DNA from 2 places in the Delftia sp. WSY_12 genome. Region 2 is predicted to be linked to the other one. Evidence: riboswitches for the same ligand, from Rfam matches in the RefSeq annotation. Region 2 holds a riboswitch; the other holds the start of a gene.
What was found. A riboswitch is a leader RNA that binds a small molecule or an ion and turns the genes downstream of it on or off. The one in region 2 is predicted to bind thiamine pyrophosphate.
Positions count from the first base shown of each region.

Region 1 (10,342 bases), on a different contig from region 2:
CGCGCCGGCCAGCGCCGCCACTGAAGCCAGCGCGGCTACAGCAGACATGAGCCGGCAAAGCATTGCGGAACATCCGGCCGGAACTTGGAAAACGCCGAGCAGTGCAGCCATGGAAAGTGCCTCCTCATGTGTGCCGGGACTCCGGCGGTGCCGCTGGATCGCCTTTTTGCCGATGGCGCGTGGCACATCGCTGGGGTGATTCATTCATCCATGAATTAATTATTTATAAATAAACCTCACTTCGGCAGCTATGGTTTACCCAGCCCACGCACCGCTTGCGCAGGTCCGCAGCAAAAACAGGACTTGTCCTATCCCGAACGTAAGATCTGCACGCATGAGCAAAGCACTGGACAACGCAGAAGACGGCGAGCGCTACCGCGCGCCGGCACTGGACAAGGGGCTGGACATCCTGGAGCTGCTGGCCGAGCACCCCGATGGCCTGACGCGGGCCGAGATCGTCAAGGAACTGGGCCGGGGCCCCAGTGAGATCTACCGCATGCTCGAGCGGCTGGTGGCCCGGCAATATGTGATGCGCTCGGCCGGCGGCGACCGCCATGCGCTCAGCCTCAAGATGTTCGCGCTGGCGCACCGCCACCCGCCCGTCAACCGCCTCGTGACCCAGGCGCTGCCCGTCATGGATGCCTATGCGCGGCAGGCCGAGCAATCCTGCCACCTGGGCCTCTACGACCGTGGCAATGTCCTGATCGTGGCCCAGGTCCCCGGCCCCGGGAACTGGGGCCTGTCAATCAGGCTGGGCGCACGCGTCGGGCTGCTGGACACCGGGTCAGGCCATGTGCTGCTGGCCTGCCAGACACCCGAACGCCGCGCGCAGATGCTGGCCGAGCACACGGCCGTGGACGGCGAGGTCTCCCTGCCCGAAGCGGAACTGCGCGAAACAATGGAGCAGATTCGCAGCACGGGCTACAGGCAGAGCGAAAGCCTGCAGTCCTATGGTGTGGTGGACATCTCCTGCCCCATCCTCGGACCCGATGGTCAGGCCCTGGCCGTGCTGACATCTCCCTATATCCGCCGCATCGATGGACATGCGGGCCCTTCGCTGGATGGAGCGCGCGAATGCCTGTTGCAGGCGGCACAGGAGTTGTCGTTGAACCGGCAGCCGCGCGACGGCCAGTGAGCCGCGCGCAGCCTGCCGGCTGGCGTCAACGCGCCGTCGTATCGCTGCTGGCCGCCACGATGGGGATATAGAACTCCCCGCCGGCACGGTTGAATTCCTCGGCCTTGGCCTGCATTCCGGCGGCAATGCCTTCCTGCTCGGCCACGCCCTTGGCAGCGGCGAATTCGCGCACTTCCTGGGTGATCTTCATGGAGCAGAACTTGGGGCCGCACATGGAGCAGAAGTGCGCCACCTTGGCGCTGTCCTTGGGCAGGGTTTCGTCGTGGTAGGCCTGGGCGGTGTCGGGGTCCAGGCCCAGGTTGAACTGGTCCTGCCAGCGGAAGTCGAAGCGGGCCTGGCTCAGCGCGTCGTCGCGGGCGCGGGCGCCGGGGTGGCCCTTGGCGACGTCGGCGGCGTGGGCGGCGATCTTGTACGCGATGATGCCCTGCTTGACGTCGTCGCGGTCGGGCAGGCCCAGGTGTTCCTTGGGCGTGACGTAGCACAGCATGGCGGTGCCGAACCAGCCGATCATGGCCGCGCCGATGGCGCTGGCGATGTGGTCGTAGCCGGGCGCGATGTCGATGGTCAGCGGGCCCAGGGTGTAGAACGGCGCCTCGTGGCAGTGCTTGAGCTGCTCGGTCATGTTGGCCTGGATCATGTGCATGGGCACGTGGCCGGGGCCTTCGATCATGGTCTGCACGTCGTGCTTCCAGGCCAGCTGGGTCAGCTCGCCCAGGGTCTGCAGTTCGGCGAACTGGGCTTCGTCATTGGCGTCCGAGGCGCTGCCGGGGCGCAGGCCGTCGCCCAGCGAGAAGCTGACGTCGTACTGCTTCATGATGTCGCAGATGTCCTCGAAGTGCTCGTACAGGAAGCTCTCGCGGTGGTGGGCCATGCACCACTTGGCCATGATGGAGCCGCCGCGCGAGACGATGCCCGTGCGGCGCTGGGCCGTGAGGTGGATGTAGGCCAGGCGCACGCCGGCGTGGATGGTGAAGTAGTCCACGCCCTGCTCGGCCTGCTCGATCAGGGTGTCGCGGAAGATGGGCCAGGTCAGGTCCTCGGCAATGCCGCCCACTTTTTCCAGCGCCTGGTAGATGGGCACGGTGCCGATGGGCACGGGCGAGTTGCGGATGATCCAGTCGCGCGTGGTGTGGATGTTCTTGCCGGTGGACAGGTCCATCACGTTGTCCGCGCCCCAGCGGATGGCCCAGACCAGCTTCTCGACCTCTTCCTCGATGCTGGAGGTGACGGCCGAGTTGCCGATGTTGGCGTTGATCTTGACCTTGAAGTTGCGCCCGATGGCCATGGGCTCGATCTCGGGGTGGTTGATGTTGGCCGGGATGATGGCGCGGCCGCGCGCCACTTCGTCGCGCACGAATTCGGGCGTGATGATCTTGGGGATGGCAGCACCCAGGCCGTTGCCGGCCAGGCGCGCCTCGCGCGCGGCGTCCTGCTGGTACTCGGCCATCCATTCGCGGCGGCCGTTCTCGCGCAGGGCCACGTATTCCATCTCGGGCGTGATGATGCCCTTGCGCGCGTAGTGCATCTGGGTGACGTTGCCACCGCTCTTGGCGCGGCGCGGCTGGCGCTGCAGCGAAGCGGCCTCGGCCCGCAGGCGGGCCACGCGCTCGTCTTCCTCGCCGCGCTTGCCGCCGTCGTCCAGGGCCTGCCGCAGGCGGCCGGCGTAGTACTCGCTGTCGCCGCGCGACTCGATCCAGGCATTGCGCACGCCCGGCAGGCCGCTGCGCACGTCGATGGCCACGGCCGGATCGGTGTAGGGGCCCGAGGTGTCATAGACGCTGACCTGCTCGCCATTGGTCAGCTGGATATCGCGCACGGGCACGCTCAGGCCGGCATGCAGGCTGCCTTGCAGATAGCTCTTGGTGGAGGCCGGGAACGGCTTGCGCGACTGCGCCAGCAGGTCGGAAAAACGCTGTGCGTCGGGAGCTTCGCCGGCTGCGGGGGTGAAGATGGAATCGGGAGCGTTCATGTCGGGTTCCTTGCGTTCAAAGCGTCGATCAACAACGCTCCGGGAACCGGACACTCCTTGGGCTGTGCCAAAGGCCGCGCACCGGGCTATGCCAGTGTGGGCCTGCCAGGGCCGTATGGCCTTGGCCCCTGGTTGCCACGCACGCCAAGGCGCACGAGCAGCCTTGGTTGGCAAGGGCCGATGTGCGTTGGATGGTGGCCTGCCTGGCCGTTGCGGCCCTGCGTGTATCCGCCGTGGCGGATTTCCATCCTCTGACTTCGGCCCCGCTTCAGGGTCCCGCTCTTCTTCCGCCGGTATCAACCGGATCAAGTTCGTCGGGTTCGCCGCCTGGCCCATGCAGCGCATGGACCGGTTGGCATCTCAGTGCATCAGCACACCCCGGAGCAGCGGCAAGTATAGGGGATGGTTGGAGGCCCATCGCCTGCGGGTTTGCCCAGGGGCCATGCGCCGCCGTCAGTCAAAGCCGCGCAGCGCACCCCATTCGGCCAGCGGAGCGCGCGTGGCGCGCCAGCCGTTGATGGGGGCGCTCTTGTCCTCGTAGCCCAGCGCAATGCCGAAGGCCACGTGGTAGCCCTCGGGCAGCGCCAGCGCCTGGGTCACGGCGTCGTTGTAGCGGCGCCAGAAGCCCTGGGCGCAGGTGGCCAGGCCATTGGCGCAGGCCAGCAGCATGAAGGACTGCAGGTAGATGCCCAGGTCCACCCATTGCGGCAGGCCCATGCGCTCGTCCACCGCCACGATCAGGCCCACGGGCGCGCCGAAGAACTGGCCGTTGCGCGCCAGCTGCTCCAGCCGCGCGGGCTTGTCGTCGCGCGGAATGCCCAGCGACTGGTACAGCTCTTCGCCATTGGCAAAGCGCCGGCTGCGGTAGGGCTCCCAGAGGTTGGGCGGGTAGGACAGGCCGGGCTGGGCGTCCTGGGGCTCGGCTTCGGCAACGGCGGTCAGCAGTTGCTGCAGCGGCTCGCCCGTCAGCGCCAGCACGCGCCAAGGCTGCAGGTTGCCGCCCGAGGCCGCTTGTGCCGACTGTTCCATCAGGGAGCGCACCAGGGCCGCATCGGGCGACTGGGGCAGGAAGGCGCGCACGGAGCGGCGCGCATGCAAGGCCTGTTCAACGTTCATGCTGGTCGGAGTCTCCGGTCTTCTTGGGGGATCTTGGGGATCTTTGGTGATCTTGTGCAGGCCTACTTGCCCATGATCTGGTCGATCTTGTCCTTCTGGAAGGCCTGCGGGCGCTCGGATTCGCAGGGCACGCAGTCGCCCACCTTGCTGCCGGCCGAGAGCTTGGCAATGGCCTCCCACAGCAGCGCGATCTGCTGCTCATGCGCGGCCGCGCCATCGCTCAGGCCGCGCATGGCCTGGGCCACGGGGTCCATTTCCTGGGTGATGCCGTAGGCCGTGAACGGCTGGGGCGCGGCAGAGGCCGGGACCTTGATGGACTCGGCCTTGGCCGATGCCGGGTCGTGCTCGGTCACATCGGCGCTATGGCCGTTCTTGCTGGCAATGATGCGCGCCGGAATGCCCACCGCCGTGGCGCCTGCGGGCACGGGCTTGATGACCACGGCATTGCTGCCGATCTTGGCACCGTCGCCCACCTCGAAGCCGCCCAGCACCTTGGCACCCGCGCTGACCACCACGTCGCGGCCCAGCGTGGGATGACGCTTGGCGCCCTTGTACAGAGAGGTGCCACCCAGGGTCACGCCGTGGTAGATGGTGCAGCCGTCGCCGACCACGGCCGTCTCGCCGATGACGACGCCCATGCCGTGGTCGATGAAGACGCGCTCGCCGATGACGGCGCCGGGGTGGATCTCGATGCCCGTGAGCCAGCGGCCAATGTGCGAGATGAAGCGCCCCAGCCACTTGAGGCCATGGTTCCAGCACCAGTGCGCCGGGCGTTGCAGCCAGATCGCATGCAGACCCGGATAACAGGTGATGACCTCCCAGGTGCTGCGTGCCGCAGGGTCGCGGTCGAGGATGCACTGGATATCGGAGCGCAGGCGGTCAAGCATCTAGGGGCTGGTTATTGTTGACAAGACCGCTCAGTCTAGCGTTTCGGTGGGGTGCTCTGCAGCATGGCCTTCGCAACACCGCGCAGGATGTGGATTTCCTCGGCGGTCAGTTGCGAGCGGTTGAAAAGCTGGTTGAGGCGCGGCATCAGCTTCTTGGGCGCGGCCGGATCCAGAAAGCCGATATGGGCCAGCGCCTGCTCCCAATGGCCCAGCATGCCGGCCACCTGGGCCGCGTCGGCGCGCTGCGGCGCGGGCGTGTGCTCCACCACGGGAAAGCCGCCCAGCGCCTGGCGCCACTCGTAGGCCACCACCTGGATGGCCGCCCCCAGGTTCAGCGAGCCGAACTGCGGATTGGACGGAATCGACAGCGCCACATCGCTGCGGTAGACATCGTCGTTGCTCATGCCGAAGCGCTCGCAGCCGAACAGGAAGGCCACGCCCGACTGGTTGCAGCGCGGCGTGGGAGCCTGTGCCGACACGGATGCATCGGCAGGCGCCGCCGCTTCATCGGGCGCATCGGCCTCATCGGGCGCAGCCAGCACATCCAGCGCCCCGCTGAGCAGCAGCTCGAAATGCTGGCGCGGCGTGCGCGTGGGCGGGCCGAAGTCGCGCGGCGTCATGGCCGTGGCGCACAGGTGGCTGATGCCGTCCAGCGCCTCCTCCAGCGTCTCGACCACGCGCGCATTGCCCAGCACGTCCAGCGCGCCGCTGGCCCGCTGGATGGTCTCTTCCTTGCGCAGCACGTTGGGCCAGCGCGGGCGCACCAGCACCAGGTCGTCAAAGCCCATGGTCTTCAGGGCGCGGGCGGCGGCGCCCACATTGCCGGCGTGGCTGGTTTCTATCAGTACGAATCGGGTTTTCATGGCGTCGCTGGCCTGCCGGCGCCGGCAGAGCCCCCAAGACGGGACAGGTTGCGCAGCACAAAACGGACAAGGCGGGTAAAATTGCGCGCTATTGTCGCCGCCCCGCATCGCCGGACGCGGCTTTTTCCGTTCTTACCCGCGTCAAACAGCCTGCTTTTGCCAGAGAGGACCGTCCTCTCCTTGCACAGCCGCTGCTCCGCCTACGCCTCACAATCTATGTCGACCAACCTGCATCCCATGCTCAACGTGGCCATCAAGGCCGCACGCGCCGCCGGCGCCATCATCAACCGCGCGGCTCTTGACGTGGAATCCGTGCGTGTCGCACAAAAGCAGGTCAACGACTTTGTGACCGAGGTGGACAAGGCGGCCGAGCAGGCCATCATCGAAACCTTGCTGGGCGCCTACCCGGGCCACGGCATCCTGGCCGAGGAATCGGGCAACGAGTTCGGCGCCAAGAACTCCGACTACGTCTGGATCATCGATCCGCTGGACGGCACCACCAACTTCATCCACGGCTTCCCCGTGTACTGCGTGAGCATTGCCCTGTCCTTCAAGGGCAAGGTGGAGCATGCCGTGGTGTACGACCCCTCGCGCAACGACCTGTTCACGGCCACGCGCGGCCGCGGCGCCTACCTGAATGACCGCCGCATCCGCGTGTCCAAGCGCATCCAGCTCAAGGACAGCCTGATCTCCACCGGCTTCCCCTTCCGCCGTGGCGACAACTTCAAGCAGTACATGAACATGCTGGGCGACGTGATGCAGGAAACCGCAGGCGTGCGCCGCCCCGGCGCCGCCGCGCTGGACCTGGCCTACGTGGCAGCCGGCTTTGCAGACGGCTTCTTCGAAAGCGGCCTGCAGATCTGGGACGTGGCCGCCGGCAGCCTGCTGGTGACCGAGGCCGGTGGCCTGGTCGGCAACTTCACGGGCGAGGCGGATTTCCTGGAGCAGAAGGAATGCCTGGCGGGCAATCCGCGCATCTATGGTGCGCTGGTCGGCATCGTTGGCAAGTACAGCAAGTTTGCTTCTGCTGGGGAGAAGGCGGGTGTGCGGCAGGCGCTGTCTGATTCTGGAGAGGCGGCTCCCGTCGCTGATGCTGAAACTGCTGAGTCTGAGCAGCAGCCTGAGGCTTGATTTCGGCTTCTCCTCTCTTATGAAAAACAGCTCCTTCAAGGAGCTGTTTTTCGTTGGGCGTGGGTTCGGTGCGCTTTTTGCCCCTGCCGGGGGGTGGCTTTTCGGGGTCGGGTCTCGGCCCGGCGGCCGACTGCCCTTTCTTGATTCGCCAAGAAAGGTCAGATCAAAGAAGGCGACCCGAATGTCCACGTCCCTTCGCTTCGCTGCGGGCAACCTGCGCCGGGCCGCCTGCGGGGTTCGCCGTGAAACTCGTTGCGCGCTGCGCGCTTCACTCAAACATCACGGCGAGTCAGTTGACGAGGCAGTCCTGTCCTTCGGCAGGACTGCAACCCCGCAGGCGGCCCGACGCAGGCGTGGGCATACGGGAGGGGTGAGGGGGGCCAGGGTCAGGGACAGCATGCTGCCCGCTGCACGTTTGCCGCCTCTTTTACCTCGCGCGTGCGTTGATCACGGCCTCGGCCACGTTGCGCGGTGCTTCGGCGTAGTGCTTGAACTCCATGGAGTAGGTGGCACGGCCTTGCGTTTGCGAGCGCAGGGAGGTGGCGTAGCCGAACATTTCGGACAGCGGCACTTCGGCCTTGATGGACTTGCCGCCGCCGGCCATGTCGTCCATGCCCTGCACCATGCCGCGCCGCGAGGACAGGTCGCCCATGACGGTGCCGGCGTAGTCCTCAGGCGTCTCGACTTCCACGGCCATCATGGGCTCCAGGATGACGGGGCTGGCCTTCTTGGCAGCTTCCTTGAAGCCGAAGATGGCCGCCATCTTGAAGGCCATTTCGTTGGAGTCCACGTCGTGGTACGAGCCGAAGGTCAACGTGACCTTGACGTCCACCACGGGGTAGCCGGCCAGCACACCGGAAGTCAGGGCCTCGACCACGCCCTTTTCCACCGCAGGGATGTACTCGCGCGGCACCACGCCGCCCTTGATGGCGTCTACGAACTCGAAGCCCTTGCCGGGTTCCTGCGGCTCCACCGTGAAGACCACGTGGCCGTACTGGCCCTTGCCGCCGGACTGGCGCACGAACTTGCCGTCCACATCGGTGACTTTCTTGCGGATGGTCTCGCGGTAGGCCACCTGGGGCTTGCCCACGTTGGCTTCCACGTTGAACTCGCGCTTCATGCGGTCCACGATGATTTCCAGGTGCAGCTCGCCCATGCCGGCAATGATGGTCTGGCCCGATTCCTCATCGGTGCGCACGCGGAACGACGGGTCTTCGGCCGCCAGGCGCGACAGGGCGATGCCCATCTTTTCCTGGTCGGCCTTGGACTTGGGCTCCACGGCCTGGGCGATGACGGGCTCGGGGAAGACCATCTTCTCCAGCACGATGGGCGCGGACGGGTCGCACAGGGTCTCGCCCGTGGTCACGTCCTTCAGGCCCACGCAGGCGGCAATGTCGCCGGCGTGGATTTCATCGACCTCCAGGCGTTCATTGGCATGCATCTGCACGATGCGGCCGATGCGCTCCTTCTTGTCCTTGACGGAGTTGAGCACGCTGTCGCCCTTGTTGAGCACGCCCGAGTAGACGCGCACAAAGGTGAGCTGGCCCACGAAGGGGTCGGTCATCAGCTTGAAGGCCAGGGCAGAGAACTTCTCGCTGTCATCGGCATGGCGCACGATGATGGAGCCGTCTTCCGCATGGCCTTCCACGGGCGGCACTTCCAGCGGCGAAGGCATGAGCTCGACCACGGCGTCCAGCAGGCGCTGCACACCCTTGTTCTTGAAGGCCGAGCCGCACAGCATGGGCTGGATCTCACCCGCAATGGTGCGCAGGCGCAGGCCGCGCAGGATGTCGGCCTCGGGCAGGTCGCCCTCTTCCAGGTAGCGGTTCATCAGGTCTTCGCTGGCCTCGGCAGACGCCTCCACCATGGACTCGCGCCACTTCCTGGCGTCTGCCACCATGGCTGCGGGAATGTCCTGGTACTCGAACTTCATGCCCTGCGTGGCCTCGTCCCAGATGATGGCCTTCATCTTGAGCAGGTCCACCACGCCGGTGAACTGCTGCTCCGCGCCAATGGGCAGCACGATGGGCACCGGGTTGGCCTTGAGGCGGTCGATCATCATCTGCCGCACGCGCAGAAAATCCGCGCCCGTGCGGTCCATCTTGTTGACGAAGGCCAGGCGCGGCACCTTGTACTTGTTGGCCTGGCGCCAGACCGTCTCGGACTGCGGCTGCACACCGCCCACGGCGTCATAGACCATGACGGCGCCGTCGAGCACGCGCATGGAGCGCTCCACTTCAATCGTGAAGTCCACGTGGCCCGGGGTGTCGATGATGTTGATGCGGTGCTGGTCAAAGCGGCCGTCCATGCCCTTCCAGAAGCAGGTCGTGGCCGCCGAGGTGATGGTGATGCCGCGCTCCTGCTCCTGCTCCATCCAGTCCATGATGGCGGCGCCCTCGTGCACCTCGCCCAGCTTGTGGCTCACCCCGGTGTAGAACAGGATGCGCTCGGTCGTGGTGGTCTTGCCGGCATCGATGTGCGCGGAGATACCAATGTTGCGATAGCGTTCTATGGGGGTGTGGCGGGCCATGAAAGGACTCCTGGGTGCTGATAAGCGTTGATGCGTGGATCTGCCGTGGGCTGGGATTCTCGCGGGGGTTGAATGAGGGTTGATGACAATTTGAATGTACGAAGACAATCGTACTATCTTCCGCAACTTCTTGCAGAACGATTCATGTTTTCACCGCGCCATGCCCCTGTCTGCCAGATAACTGCCCGCGCCACGCCGCATCAGCGACGTGCGGCATTGCTTCCATGGCACAGTGGCGCCCCATCGACTGGACGATTCATGCTTGCCAACCACCCCGACCGCGAACAGATACGCCTGGAAAACCTGCTCAACGCCCTGGGCAACCCCCTGCGCCTGGCCGTGGTGCGCGCGCTGGCCGCAGGCCATGAGCGCGCCTGCGGCTCGCTCTTGCAAGGCCAGTCCAAATCCACCATGACCCACCACTGGCGCGTGCTGCGCGACAGCGGCGTGATCTGGCAGCGCCCCGATGGCCGCGAAAACCTGCTCTCCCTGCGCCGCGAAGATCTGGATGCGCGCTTCCCCGGCTTGCTGGACGCACTGCTGCAGGCCCTGGCCGAAGACCCGCTCACCGAACAGGCCACGGCCGCCCACCTCAAACCCTGCCCCTGAAGCCCGGCCCCTGCAACGCAGGCGGCAGCCCTGCGCCCTATCCCTTCACGGCAAGCGCCGCCGCCACGCCCTCATCCGCAAACCGCTTGGCCGCCTTGAGCA
Region 1 covers NZ_JBICKW010000020.1:32,353-42,694, reverse strand. The annotation lists gene ACF8LI_RS11785 (sugar ABC transporter substrate-binding protein) at 1-63, opposite strand, end outside; gene ACF8LI_RS11780 (IclR family transcriptional regulator) at 335-1,135, shown strand; gene thiC (phosphomethylpyrimidine synthase ThiC) at 1,161-3,104, opposite strand; TPP riboswitch at 3,370-3,495, opposite strand; gene ACF8LI_RS11770 (nitroreductase) at 3,558-4,220, opposite strand; gene cysE (serine O-acetyltransferase) at 4,283-5,107, opposite strand; gene ACF8LI_RS11760 (RNA methyltransferase) at 5,143-5,970, opposite strand; gene ACF8LI_RS11755 (inositol monophosphatase family protein) at 6,187-7,101, shown strand; gene fusA (elongation factor G) at 7,529-9,631, opposite strand; gene ACF8LI_RS11745 (helix-turn-helix transcriptional regulator) at 9,890-10,240, shown strand; gene ACF8LI_RS11740 (hypothetical protein) at 10,278-10,342, opposite strand, start outside.
Region 1: another riboswitch for thiamine pyrophosphate. It lies ahead of thiC (phosphomethylpyrimidine synthase ThiC); the one in region 2 lies ahead of ACF8LI_RS22590 (long-chain fatty acid--CoA ligase).

Region 2 (10,342 bases):
AGGTGCGCAGCAGGTCGTCCTGCAGCTCGGCGCGCGTGATGGCGTCCAGCGCGGCAAAGGGCTCGTCCAGCAGCAGCAGCGGCGGATCGAGGACCAGCGCCCGTGCCAGCGCCACGCGGCTTTGCTGCCCGCCCGAGAGATGGCGCGGATGGCGCTGCGCATGGCTGGCCAGGCCCAGCTGCTGCAGCAGCGCCAGGGCGCGTTGTTCGTCCTGCGGCGCGGGTCGCCTTTGCAGCGACACGGGCAGCAGCACATTGCCCAGCGCCGTATGCCACTCCAGCAGCGTGGGCGCCTGGAACATGAAGCCCAGCTGCGGGCCGGGCTCGGCCAGCTCGGCGCCACGCAGGAGAATGCGGCCCGACTGCGGCCTGAGCAGCCCCGCCGCCAGCTTCAGCAAGGTGGTCTTGCCGCAGCCGCTGCGGCCCAGCAGGCAGTGGACCTCACCGGCCTGCACGCGCCAGTCCACGCCGTCCACCACGGGCGGGCGGCCCGGGTAGGTGAACACCACCTGTTCGATATCGAGAAACGCCATGCCGTCAGCCCCGTCTGTGATGCCCGTCATGCCCGTCGTGCCGGTGTGCATGGATGTCAATCCGCATACGGGGCGAACGGCTGCGCCGCCGCCTCGGCAGATTGCTCTATCTCGGTCATGCGCACCAGGTCCAGCAGGTTGAAGCGGCCGTCATGGTGCCAGCCGGCCTCGGGCATGCTCATGGAGCCGATGGCGCTGATGCGCGTGACGCCGGCCGCGCCCAGCAGGCCGGCCAGCCGGTACAGCTGCTCGGGCGAGGCGGCAATGCCGGCCGTCTGCAGGTAGTCGCGCTGCGCGGCCACCACGGGCACGGCGTCATCCAGGCGGTCCACGCCCACCACGGCAATCGTGCGGTACAGGGCCGTGGGCGCCAGCGGCTGCAGGCTGTCGCTGTACGCCACGCTCCAGGGCGCGTCCACCGGACCCAGCAGTTGCTGTTCGTCACCTGACCATTCCACGGCCTGCTGCCAGCGGGCCACGGCGGCGCCCTCCTCCAGCTCCAACGGCCGGCGCGCAAAGCGCCGCTGCAGGTTGGCCAGTTCGGCCGCCAGGTAGTCGGCAAAGGCACGCGCAGAGACTGGGGCGCCGCGCTCCACGTAGAAGACATGGGGCGAGTAGCAGCCCTGCTGGTCATAGCGCATCACGTCCCAGGCCGCCAGCCGCGCCACGGCGGGCGCCTTGAGCGTGTCCAGCGCATGGGCGCCCACCATGCCGAAGCCCAGCTTGTGGCCGTGCGGCAGAAAGCGCGTGGTCACGGGCAGGCGCTGGCGCAGCGCCTGCAGCGTCTGGTTGCCGCCGTAGGCGAGCACGGTGTCGGCCTCGGCATGGAGCGCGGCGGCGGCATCTCCATTCGCGCCCTCCGCCCCATCCACGCCCCCCGCACCGCTCCACCACACCACGGCCAGGCAATCGGCCAGCGGCGGATGCACCTCGGCCAGCAGCCGTGCGAACCAGCCCGCGAACAGCGGCTCGGCGCTGGCCAGCTTGCCAATGGCGGGCGCCTTGACCAGCAGGCCGCAGACCAGGCTCCACAGGGACAGCGCAGGCACATTGCCGGCCCAGCTGTGCATCAGCAGGTCGGGCCCGAAGGCGCGCACCGCGCCGCCCTTGGGCGCGGGCTGGAAGCCGTCGAGCACTGCCGGGTTGGCAAAGTCCTCGGCCACGAAGCGCCGCAGCTGCGCGGCGCGAAAGGTCTTGAAGAAGCCCGTCAGCCCCAGGCGCACCATGTCGGCGTCATAGCCGCTGACCACGGGCAGCCAGGTCTCGGCCTGGCGCCGATAGGGATCGCTGCGGTCCAGCAGGCGGGCGATGGCGCGGTCGATGGCGTCGATGATCTCGGCCACGGGCATGGCCCTGAGGTGGCGGTCGGCGGCACGGCGCACATGGGCTGCCAGCGCATGCATCTGCGGGCCGGTCAGCAGGGGCACGGAGACTTCCAGCCGCACGCCACCGCGTTCGAAGGGCAGCACATGCCACTGCACCTTGTCCTCGCGCAAACCAGGCAGTTCGGGCAGGTAGCCGGCCGTGATCCGCTCGATGGTCATGCAGCAGCGGCCTTCACGAATTCATCGACCGCCAGCGAGCAGCCCTTGGCCGCTGCGCCCTCGGCACGCCCCAGCAACAGGAAACCGCTGTTCTCGCCATGGCCGGCCCACAGGCCCACGTCCTCGGTGAGGATGGTGGTGACCGCGTTGTAGTTGGCCAGGTCGCAGTGCACGAGAATGCCGCGCTCGCCGGGCGCCACGCTGCGGCCGGTGACGGGCTCGACCAGGCGCGAGCGTATCCAGTGCGGCCCCGACTTGACCGAGGGCAGCGTGTCATTGCCGTCGTCATAGAACTGCGTGCTCAACTCGGTCATGCCGTACATGTTGATGCAGTGGCTGCGCGGCACGCCCAGCAGCCGGGACAGGTCGGCGTAGAAATCCTCCAGCGGCAGCTCGCGCGACTGGCCCTTGTAGCCGCCCGTGTCCAGGATGCGGCTGCCCGGCGGCAGACGGAAGCTGCGGCCCTGCTCGCGCAGTGCGTCCATCACATGCACCAGGCTGAAGCTGGCGCCCAGCAGCGCATAGGGGCGGCCGCTGCGCTCGGACTCCTCCAGCACGGCGCACAGGCCGGGCATGTCCAGGCCGTCGGGGGTGAGGAAGTAGCGGCTGTCGGGAGTGCCGAATTCCGTCTTGGCCAGCGCCAGGTAGTGGGCCAGCGAAGAGTTGGGCATGGCCTGCTCGTCGGGAAAGAGAATGCCCATGGGCAGGCGCTCGTGCCCGGCCATGAAGCGCTGCGCGAAGTTGCGCGTCATCGACGCATCGTAGACATCGAGCGCTGGATGGAAGTGGCGCCCGCGCGAAGACAGTCCCTTGGCCTGGCCCGTGGTGCCGCTGGTCATGAACACGCGCTCCCCGGGCGAGGCCGGCTCGCTGCGCAGCTCCATGGCCTTGAACGCATCGATGGGCACGGCGGGAATGTCGCTCCAGGTCTTCACATTGCGCAGCGTGGCGCCGCGCCGCTGGCAGAAGCTGCGAAACGGCGCATTCGATTCGTATTGGTAGGCGAACAGCCGCAGGGCCAGTGCATCGAACTGCTCGTCGGTGCAGCCGTCCATGGCGATGAATGCAAGCAGGTCTGCGACCAGAGAAGCCGCCTGGGGCCGGGCCTTGTCCATGGAATTCCTTCGAGAGCTGGGACGTGATGCTCCGAAGGCGCCCCGCCCGTGGCGCATGGGCGGCCACGCAGGGGTGCAAGCTCTTCTTCCGCCGGAATGACCCGGTTCAAGTTCTCGGGTGTGGATCTCAGCACTGGCGTGCACCCCGGAGCGGAGGGCTATCTTACAGCAGGGTCGCCAACGCCGCAGGCCCGGGGCCATCGCCCTGCAAGACTGCGTCAGCCCAGTGCCGTCAGCCGCCGCATCACCCATTCCACGGGCCCCTGCGCCACCTTCTTGCTCCAGGCCCAGGCGGCCAGGCTGGCGATGATCACGTACAGCGCGGCGGCCACGGCCACTTCGCGCAGGCTGCGCGATCCGTCCAGCGCGCCCATGGCCTCCAGCAGCCCCATGCCGATGAGGATGTGTGCCAGGTACAGGGTCAGCGTCATGCGCCCGGCCGGCAGCAGGCCGCGCCACGGTCCACCGGGCCAGCAGTCGGCCAGCCGCAGGCAGGCGCCGATGGCAATGCTGGCGCAGCCCAGGCCCATCAGCAGGTAGGCCGGGCCGGGCGGCATGGGGCCGGTGGCCAGCCAGGGAGCCCATTCACTCTGTGCCGCAAGTGCCGGGACGGCGCAGGCCAATCCCACCATCACGCCACCCGCAGCCACCAAGGTCCATTGCACGCGCGGCTCGGCCAGCGGCAGGCGTGCCAGCAGCATGCCGCAGAGGAAGAACGCAAACCAGGGCAGCACCGGATGGAAGCCGTTGAACAGCAGGTTGCGCGCAAAGCCGGCCGGCTCCCACAGGTCCTGGTAGGACAGGCTCGCCCAGTCCCAGCCCTGGCTGTAGTCCAGCTGCAGCAAGGCCCAGGCGGACAGCATGGCCACGGCCGCCATGCCGGCCAGCAGCGCCCTTGCGCCGGCCTGCAGCCAGGCGATGGCCAGCACGAAGTAGACCGCGTAGTAGTGAATGATGTCGGCCGGAAAGATCAGCAGGTTCATGCCACCGGCCACCAGCAGGAACAGCGCGCGGCGCAGCGTCCAGAGGCGCGCCGTGGCCGGCTCCAGCGAGCGCGTGGCCAGCACCAGGCCCAGTCCCGCCAGCACCACGAAGGTGGCCGAGGCCTTGCCCTCCAGAAAATGGAAGAACGACAGCAGCCAGCCCGGCTCCTGCAGCGCGGGATGCATGGCCTGCTTGAAGTTGACGAACACCATGCCTGCCAGCGCCAGATAGCGCGCCAGGTCCAGCCCCGCCAGGCGGGCGCCCCTGCCGGTGGCGTGCCTCATGTCGCGTCCCCCCGCGCCTCGCCTCCAAGAAGGCAGGCCAGCAAGGCGGGATGCAGCACATCGACCCCTTCATCCGCCCCCGCGTCTTCTTGCGGCGTCACCGCCAGCGCAAAGCGCAGCGCATCGCTTTCCACGGCATCCAGCAGCAGTTGCGCGGCCAGGCGCACGGGCACGGCGGGCCGCAAGAGGCCCTGCTGCGCCCCGCGCTCCATGAAGCCTGCCAGGCCGTCGAGCATGCGCCTGCGGTTGGCCTCGAAGGCCGGCGCCAGCCCGGGCGAACGCGCGATCTCGGACAGGCATTCGGCGCTGAGCACGGCCCATTCCCGCTGGCGGCACAGCGCCTGGTAGGCGGCCAGGAATTGCGCCACCACCGGCAGCGAAGGGGCTGCGGCCCGCTCCAGCGCCTGCAGCAAGGGCAGCAGCTCGGTCTGCTCCTGCGTGGCGACCTCGGCAATCAAGGCCTCCTTGCCGTCGAAGTGGTTGTACAGATTGCCCAGGCTCACCGAGGCGGCCTGCGCAATGTCGCGCATGCTGGTGCAGTGAAAGCCGCGCTCCACGAAGCACTGCAGGGCCGCCTGCACGATGAGGGCCCTGCGCTCGCTGATGTCTTCCTTCTTTTTCATGCCCCGAATGATGAACGAACGTTCATTCATAGTCAACACCGGGGCACGAAGTCACAGCGGCGGCATGGGGCCCACGCCGGAAGGAACGGCCTCCTCGTTGGGCCTGCAGGGCTGACGCAGCATGCGCCGGCAGTCCGGCAGCTGCCGCTCATGGGCATAGGCGATGTGGCCCAGCACGATCTTCGAGGGCCGGCTGCGGTCCAGCCAGACGGTGTTGGTCGAAGGCGTGGACAGATGGTCGAAGGCCCAGTACCCGGTCTGCGAAGGCGTGTCCAGGGTCACGCGCAGGCTGGAGCCCGCGCGGAACACATGGGCGAATTTCTGGATTTCCACGCGCATCAGCGTGGGCTCGCCGGGGCGCAGCGGGCGCACGGCGGCCTCGGTGAAATCGCCCCAGGGCCGCAAGGCGGTGGAGCGCTGGCCGTCCAGCGCGCGCATGGAGGCACGCAGCCAGCCGCGCTGCACGAACATCTCCTGGCCGTCGGGACGCACCTCCGAGACGGTGACCTGCACATCGGTATCGCCGGCCGTGGCGCTGAGCCACAGGTCCAGCGAGGCCTCGCCATAAAAGCTCAGCGCGCGCGGCAGCGGGGCCGTGGTAAAGCGCAGCAGGCCCTGCCCGGCGGGGCTGGCCATCCATTGGCCCGCGCCGGACTCGGTGTCCGCGTCGGGATGGTTGGCATCGGCGCCCGGCAGCGGGTAGCGGTAGCTGGCCGATTGGCGCTCGGCCTGCGGGGGCGCATCGCCCAGCCCGCCGCCCGGCTGCAGCCACAGCGTCATGGGCGTGACGCGCACGGGCAGCCGGTCAAAGCTGGCCACGGCCGAGGGGCGCAGCTGCCCATAGTCGCCCCCACCGTTCATCCACTGCATTTCCTGCGCCAGCAGCACGCGCGGCGTGTGCTCGAAGCCGTTGCTCTCGCCCTTGAGAAAGCGCGCGTAAAAACGCTTCATGGTCTCGCGAATAAAGGGGGCGCTGTCGGTGTGATGGTCGCCGTTGGAGCTGATCAGCCACATCTTGTCCGGGGCGATGCTGTCCTCGTAGTAGCCCATGCGGGTGCCCACCTGCTCGTCCTGCCAGGACTGGGTGCCCAGCGTGGGGATGTCGATGCGGTGCGTGGTGTACATGGCGCTCTTGCGCGCGTAGCGGGCGCCGAAGAAGCGGTCCTCGTCCAGCCAGCGCGCCATGTCCAGGTCGGGGCGCTGGATCTTGCGGATGTTGTCCTCCACGACCTGGGCGCATCCGGTATCGCCGTCCAGCGCCTTGGCGTCCTCGGCGGCCTTGCGCCATATCGCGGGGAACTGCCCCCACCAATTGGCGGGAAAGCCGATGTTCTGGATGCCGCCCGGATAGGCCACGTCGCGGTAGGGATCGGCCACGTTCTTGCCAGGTGCAATCGCCTTGAGGCTGGGCGGACGCTGGGCCGCCACCCACAGCTGGTCGTAGCCCGAGTATGAATAGCCCACCATGCCCACCTTGCCCGTGGACCACGCCTGGCGCGCAGCCCACTCCACCGCGTGCGCCCCGGCCGCGCCCACGGAGGCGTCGGCCCACTGGTTCTCGCCCGTGGAGCAGCCCGTGCCGGGCACGTTCAGGCCCATCACGGCATAGCCTTCCTTGGTCCATTCCTGGGTGGTCTGGTCCGTGACCGAGCCCGATCCGTAGCCGTCGTACTCCATCAGCACGGGAAACGGCCCCGGCCCCTTGGGAAAGACCACCGAATAGCGCATCTTGTTGCCGTCAGGCAGCTGGATGTAGCCCCAGATGCGCGGCCCGGGGTTGGTGCTGCCCGACGAGCCCCCGCCGCAGGCCGCAAGGCCCAGGGCAAGGGTGGCGATGCCGGCCGCGCCGAGCCACGCACGGGAATGGCGAAAAGTCATCATGGATGGTCCTCCTGGTTGCTGATGCAGTCATGCCCGCAAGGGGGCAGGCCGCAATGTAGGACCGTCCGGGCGCATGGCGCACGCGCAGGCTGAAGGGGGGCTGAAGCACGCCTGAAGACAGGCTGAAGGCGAACGCGGCCAATCGCCACGGCCTTAGGCCCCGGACCACGGCAGCCGCGCGCCACACTATGATTCGATTTTCAGTTCCTTGACCCCATGCCCCGCGCCCGCACATCCAAGCCCGCTCCGTCCGAAGAGAACACGGCCCCGTCCGGCGCCACAGCGCCGGGGCCGTCCATCGACGCCTCTTTCCTGCACACCCTGGTCGGCTACAACGCCCGGCGTGCCTCGATGTCCATCATCGAGGTGTTCGTGGAGCGCATGGCCACCCACGATCTCAAGATGGTGGAGTTCTCCGTGCTGTCCCTGGTGTCCCACAACCCCGGCATCACCTCGCGCCAGCTGTGCGCGGCGCTGGACGTGATGCCGCCCAACCTGGTGGGCCTGATCGCCGCGCTGGAGCGGCGCAAGCTCATCGAGCGCCGCCCCCATCCCACAGACCGCCGCGCCGTGGGCGTGCACCTGACGCCGGCCGGCGCCGAACTTACGGCCCAGGCCGAAAGAACGGCGGCCCAGCTGGAGATGGACGCCACCTACCGCCTGACCGATGCCGAGCGCAAAACGCTGATCCAGCTGCTGCAGAAGATCTACAACTGAGCGCGCTCAGTCCGCCTTCTGCGCGGCGGGCCGGTCCAAGCCCAGCAGCCGCACCGCATTGCCCTTGAGGATGCCGGGCATCACCTCGGGCTTGAAGCCGGCTTCCTGGAAATCCTTCATCCAGCGCTCGGGCGTGATCAGGGGATAGTCGCTGCCGAAGAGCACGCGGTCCCTGAGCAGGGTGTTGGCGTACTGCACCAGCTGCCGGGGAAAGTACTTGGGGCTCCAGCCCGACAGATCGATCCAGACATTGGGCTTGTGCAGGGCCACGGACAGGGCCTCGTCCTGCCAGGGAAAGCTGGGGTGGGCCATCACGATCTGCATGTCGGGAAAGTCGATGGCCACGTCGTCCAGGTGCATGGGATTGCTGTAGGCCAGGCGCAGGCCGCCGCCGCAGCGCATGCCGCTGCCAATGCCGCTGTGGCCCGTGTGGAAGATGGCCGGCAGTTGGTACTCGGCCACCACCTCGTAGATCGGCCAGGCCATGCGGTCGTAGGGATGGAAGCCCTGCACCGTGGGGTGGAACTTGAAGCCCCTGACGCCCTCTTCCTCGATCAGCCGCCGCGCCTCGCGCGCACCCATGCGGCCCTTGTGCGGATCGATGCTGGCGAAGGCCACCATCATGTCGCTGTTGGCCCGCGCAGCCTCGGCGATCTCCTCGTTGGGAATGCGGCGCCGGCCCAGCTGCGATTCGCTGTCCACCGTGAACATCACCAGGCCCAGGTTGCGCTCGCGGTAATAGGCCACGGTCTCGGCGATGGTCGGGCGCCGGCCGTTGCCGAAGTACTTGTCGGCGGCGCGGTCGTACTCCTCGCCGTAGTTGTCGAACGGGTTCCAGCAGCTCACCTCGGCGTGCGTGTGGATGTCGATGGCAATGAGTTTTTCGTGGTCCATGTCTGTCTCCTGTGCGGCCTGCTGCCTGCCCCGCAATCAAGGGGAAGTCCCAATAAGAAATTCGCAAAGGCCGCTTGAATTGGTTATTAAATATAACCAAAATCGCGGCCATCAGAAAGCGATGCAGATGCAGGCAACGGCTGCCACGCAACGGATTCGCGCTGAGGCTTCACACCACCTTCCGAGGAGACAGACATGGACAGAAAGATCCACAAGACCCGTTCCCGCGCCTTGCCGGCCGCGCTGGCCGCCGCCCTGCCCGCCCTGCTGCTGTCGGCCTGCGGCGGCTCGAGCGACGGCATCGCGCAGCTGGCCGAGGCCCGCCCCGCCACGCTGCTGTCGTGCACGGACCTGGCCGCGAAAATATCCTTCCCCAACACCCGCATCACCGCCGCCGAGACCGTGGCCGCCGGCACGCTGGCGGTGGCGGGCAAGCCCATTGCCGAGCACTGCCGCGTGACCGGCCGCATGCACGAGCGCGTCAGCACCGTGGATGGCCAGAACTACGCCGTGGGCTTCGAGATGCGCCTGCCGCGCGACTGGAACGGGCGCTTCTTCTACCAGGCCAACGGCGGGCTGGACGGCGTCGTGAGCACGGCCGTGGGCGCGCTGGGCGGCGGGCCGCTGGGCAATGCGCTGCAGATGGGCTTTGCCGTGCTCAGCTCCGATGCCGGGCATGCAGGCAGCCTGGGTCCCTTCTTCGGCCTGGACCCGCAGGCGCGGCTGGACTATGGCTACCAGGCCGTGGGCAAGCTCACGCCCATGGCGCGCAGCGCGCTGCAGACGGCCTATGGCAAGGGGCCTGACCGCTCCTACCTGGGCGGCTGCTCCAACGGCGGGCGCCACGCCATGGTGGCGGCCTCGCGCTATGCCGACCAGTACGACGGCATCATCGCCGGCAACCCCGGCACGCGCCTGCCGCTGGCGGCCATTGCCAACATTGCCGGCGCCCAGGGCTATGCGAAGCTGGCGACCACGCCCTCGGACCTGGGCACGGGCTTCACCCAGGCCGAGCGCCGCCTGGTCAGCCAGGCCGTGCTGGCCCGGTGCGATGCGCTGGACGGGGCCACCGACGGCATGGTGCAGGCCGGCGCAGCCTGCCAGGCGAGCTTCGACCTGTCGCGCGATGTGCCCACCTGCGGCGGTGCGCGCGACGGCAGCTGCCTCAGCGCCGAGCAAAAGAGCACCATTGCCGGCCTGTTCAAGGGCGCCACCACCAGCGGCGGCAGCCGCATCTACAACAGCTTCCCGTATGACGCGGGCCTGGATACGGCCGGCTGGGCCGGCTGGAAATTCTCCAACCCCATCAGCCGCGACTCCGGTGCCGTGGCCTTCATCTGGCAGACGCCGCCGGAAAGCGCCGCCAGCTTCAACGACGCGCAGTTCGCCCTCAACGGCAGCGTGGACAGCATGCTGGCCAAGGTGCAGGCGACCAACGGCACCTTCACGGAAAGCGGCCTGTCGCTGATGATGCCGCCCGACTACGGCAAGCTGCCCGTGCTGCGCAACCGGGGCGCCAAGCTCATGGTCTACCACGGCACGGCCGACCCCATCTTCTCCAGCGATGACACCGTGCAGTGGTACGACACGCTGCGCCGCAACCATGGCGACGCCGCCGACTTCGCCCGCCTGTACCTGGTGCCCGGCATGAACCACTGCAGCGGCGGCCCGGCCACCGATCAGTTCGACATGCTCAGCTCCCTCGTGGCCTGGGTGGAGAAAGGCCAGGCGCCAGACCGCGTGATCGCCAGTGCGCGCGGCGCGGGCA
Region 2 covers NZ_JBICKW010000048.1:7,447-17,788, reverse strand. The annotation lists gene ACF8LI_RS22600 (ABC transporter ATP-binding protein) at 1-583, opposite strand, end outside; gene ACF8LI_RS22595 (acyl-CoA reductase) at 589-2,076, opposite strand; gene ACF8LI_RS22590 (long-chain fatty acid--CoA ligase) at 2,073-3,191, opposite strand; TPP riboswitch at 3,258-3,349, opposite strand; gene ACF8LI_RS22585 (DUF418 domain-containing protein) at 3,410-4,459, opposite strand; gene ACF8LI_RS22580 (TetR/AcrR family transcriptional regulator) at 4,456-5,082, opposite strand; gene ACF8LI_RS22575 (CocE/NonD family hydrolase) at 5,134-6,963, opposite strand; gene ACF8LI_RS22570 (MarR family winged helix-turn-helix transcriptional regulator) at 7,180-7,680, shown strand; gene ACF8LI_RS22565 (amidohydrolase family protein) at 7,687-8,574, opposite strand; gene ACF8LI_RS22560 (tannase/feruloyl esterase family alpha/beta hydrolase) at 8,770-10,342, shown strand, end outside.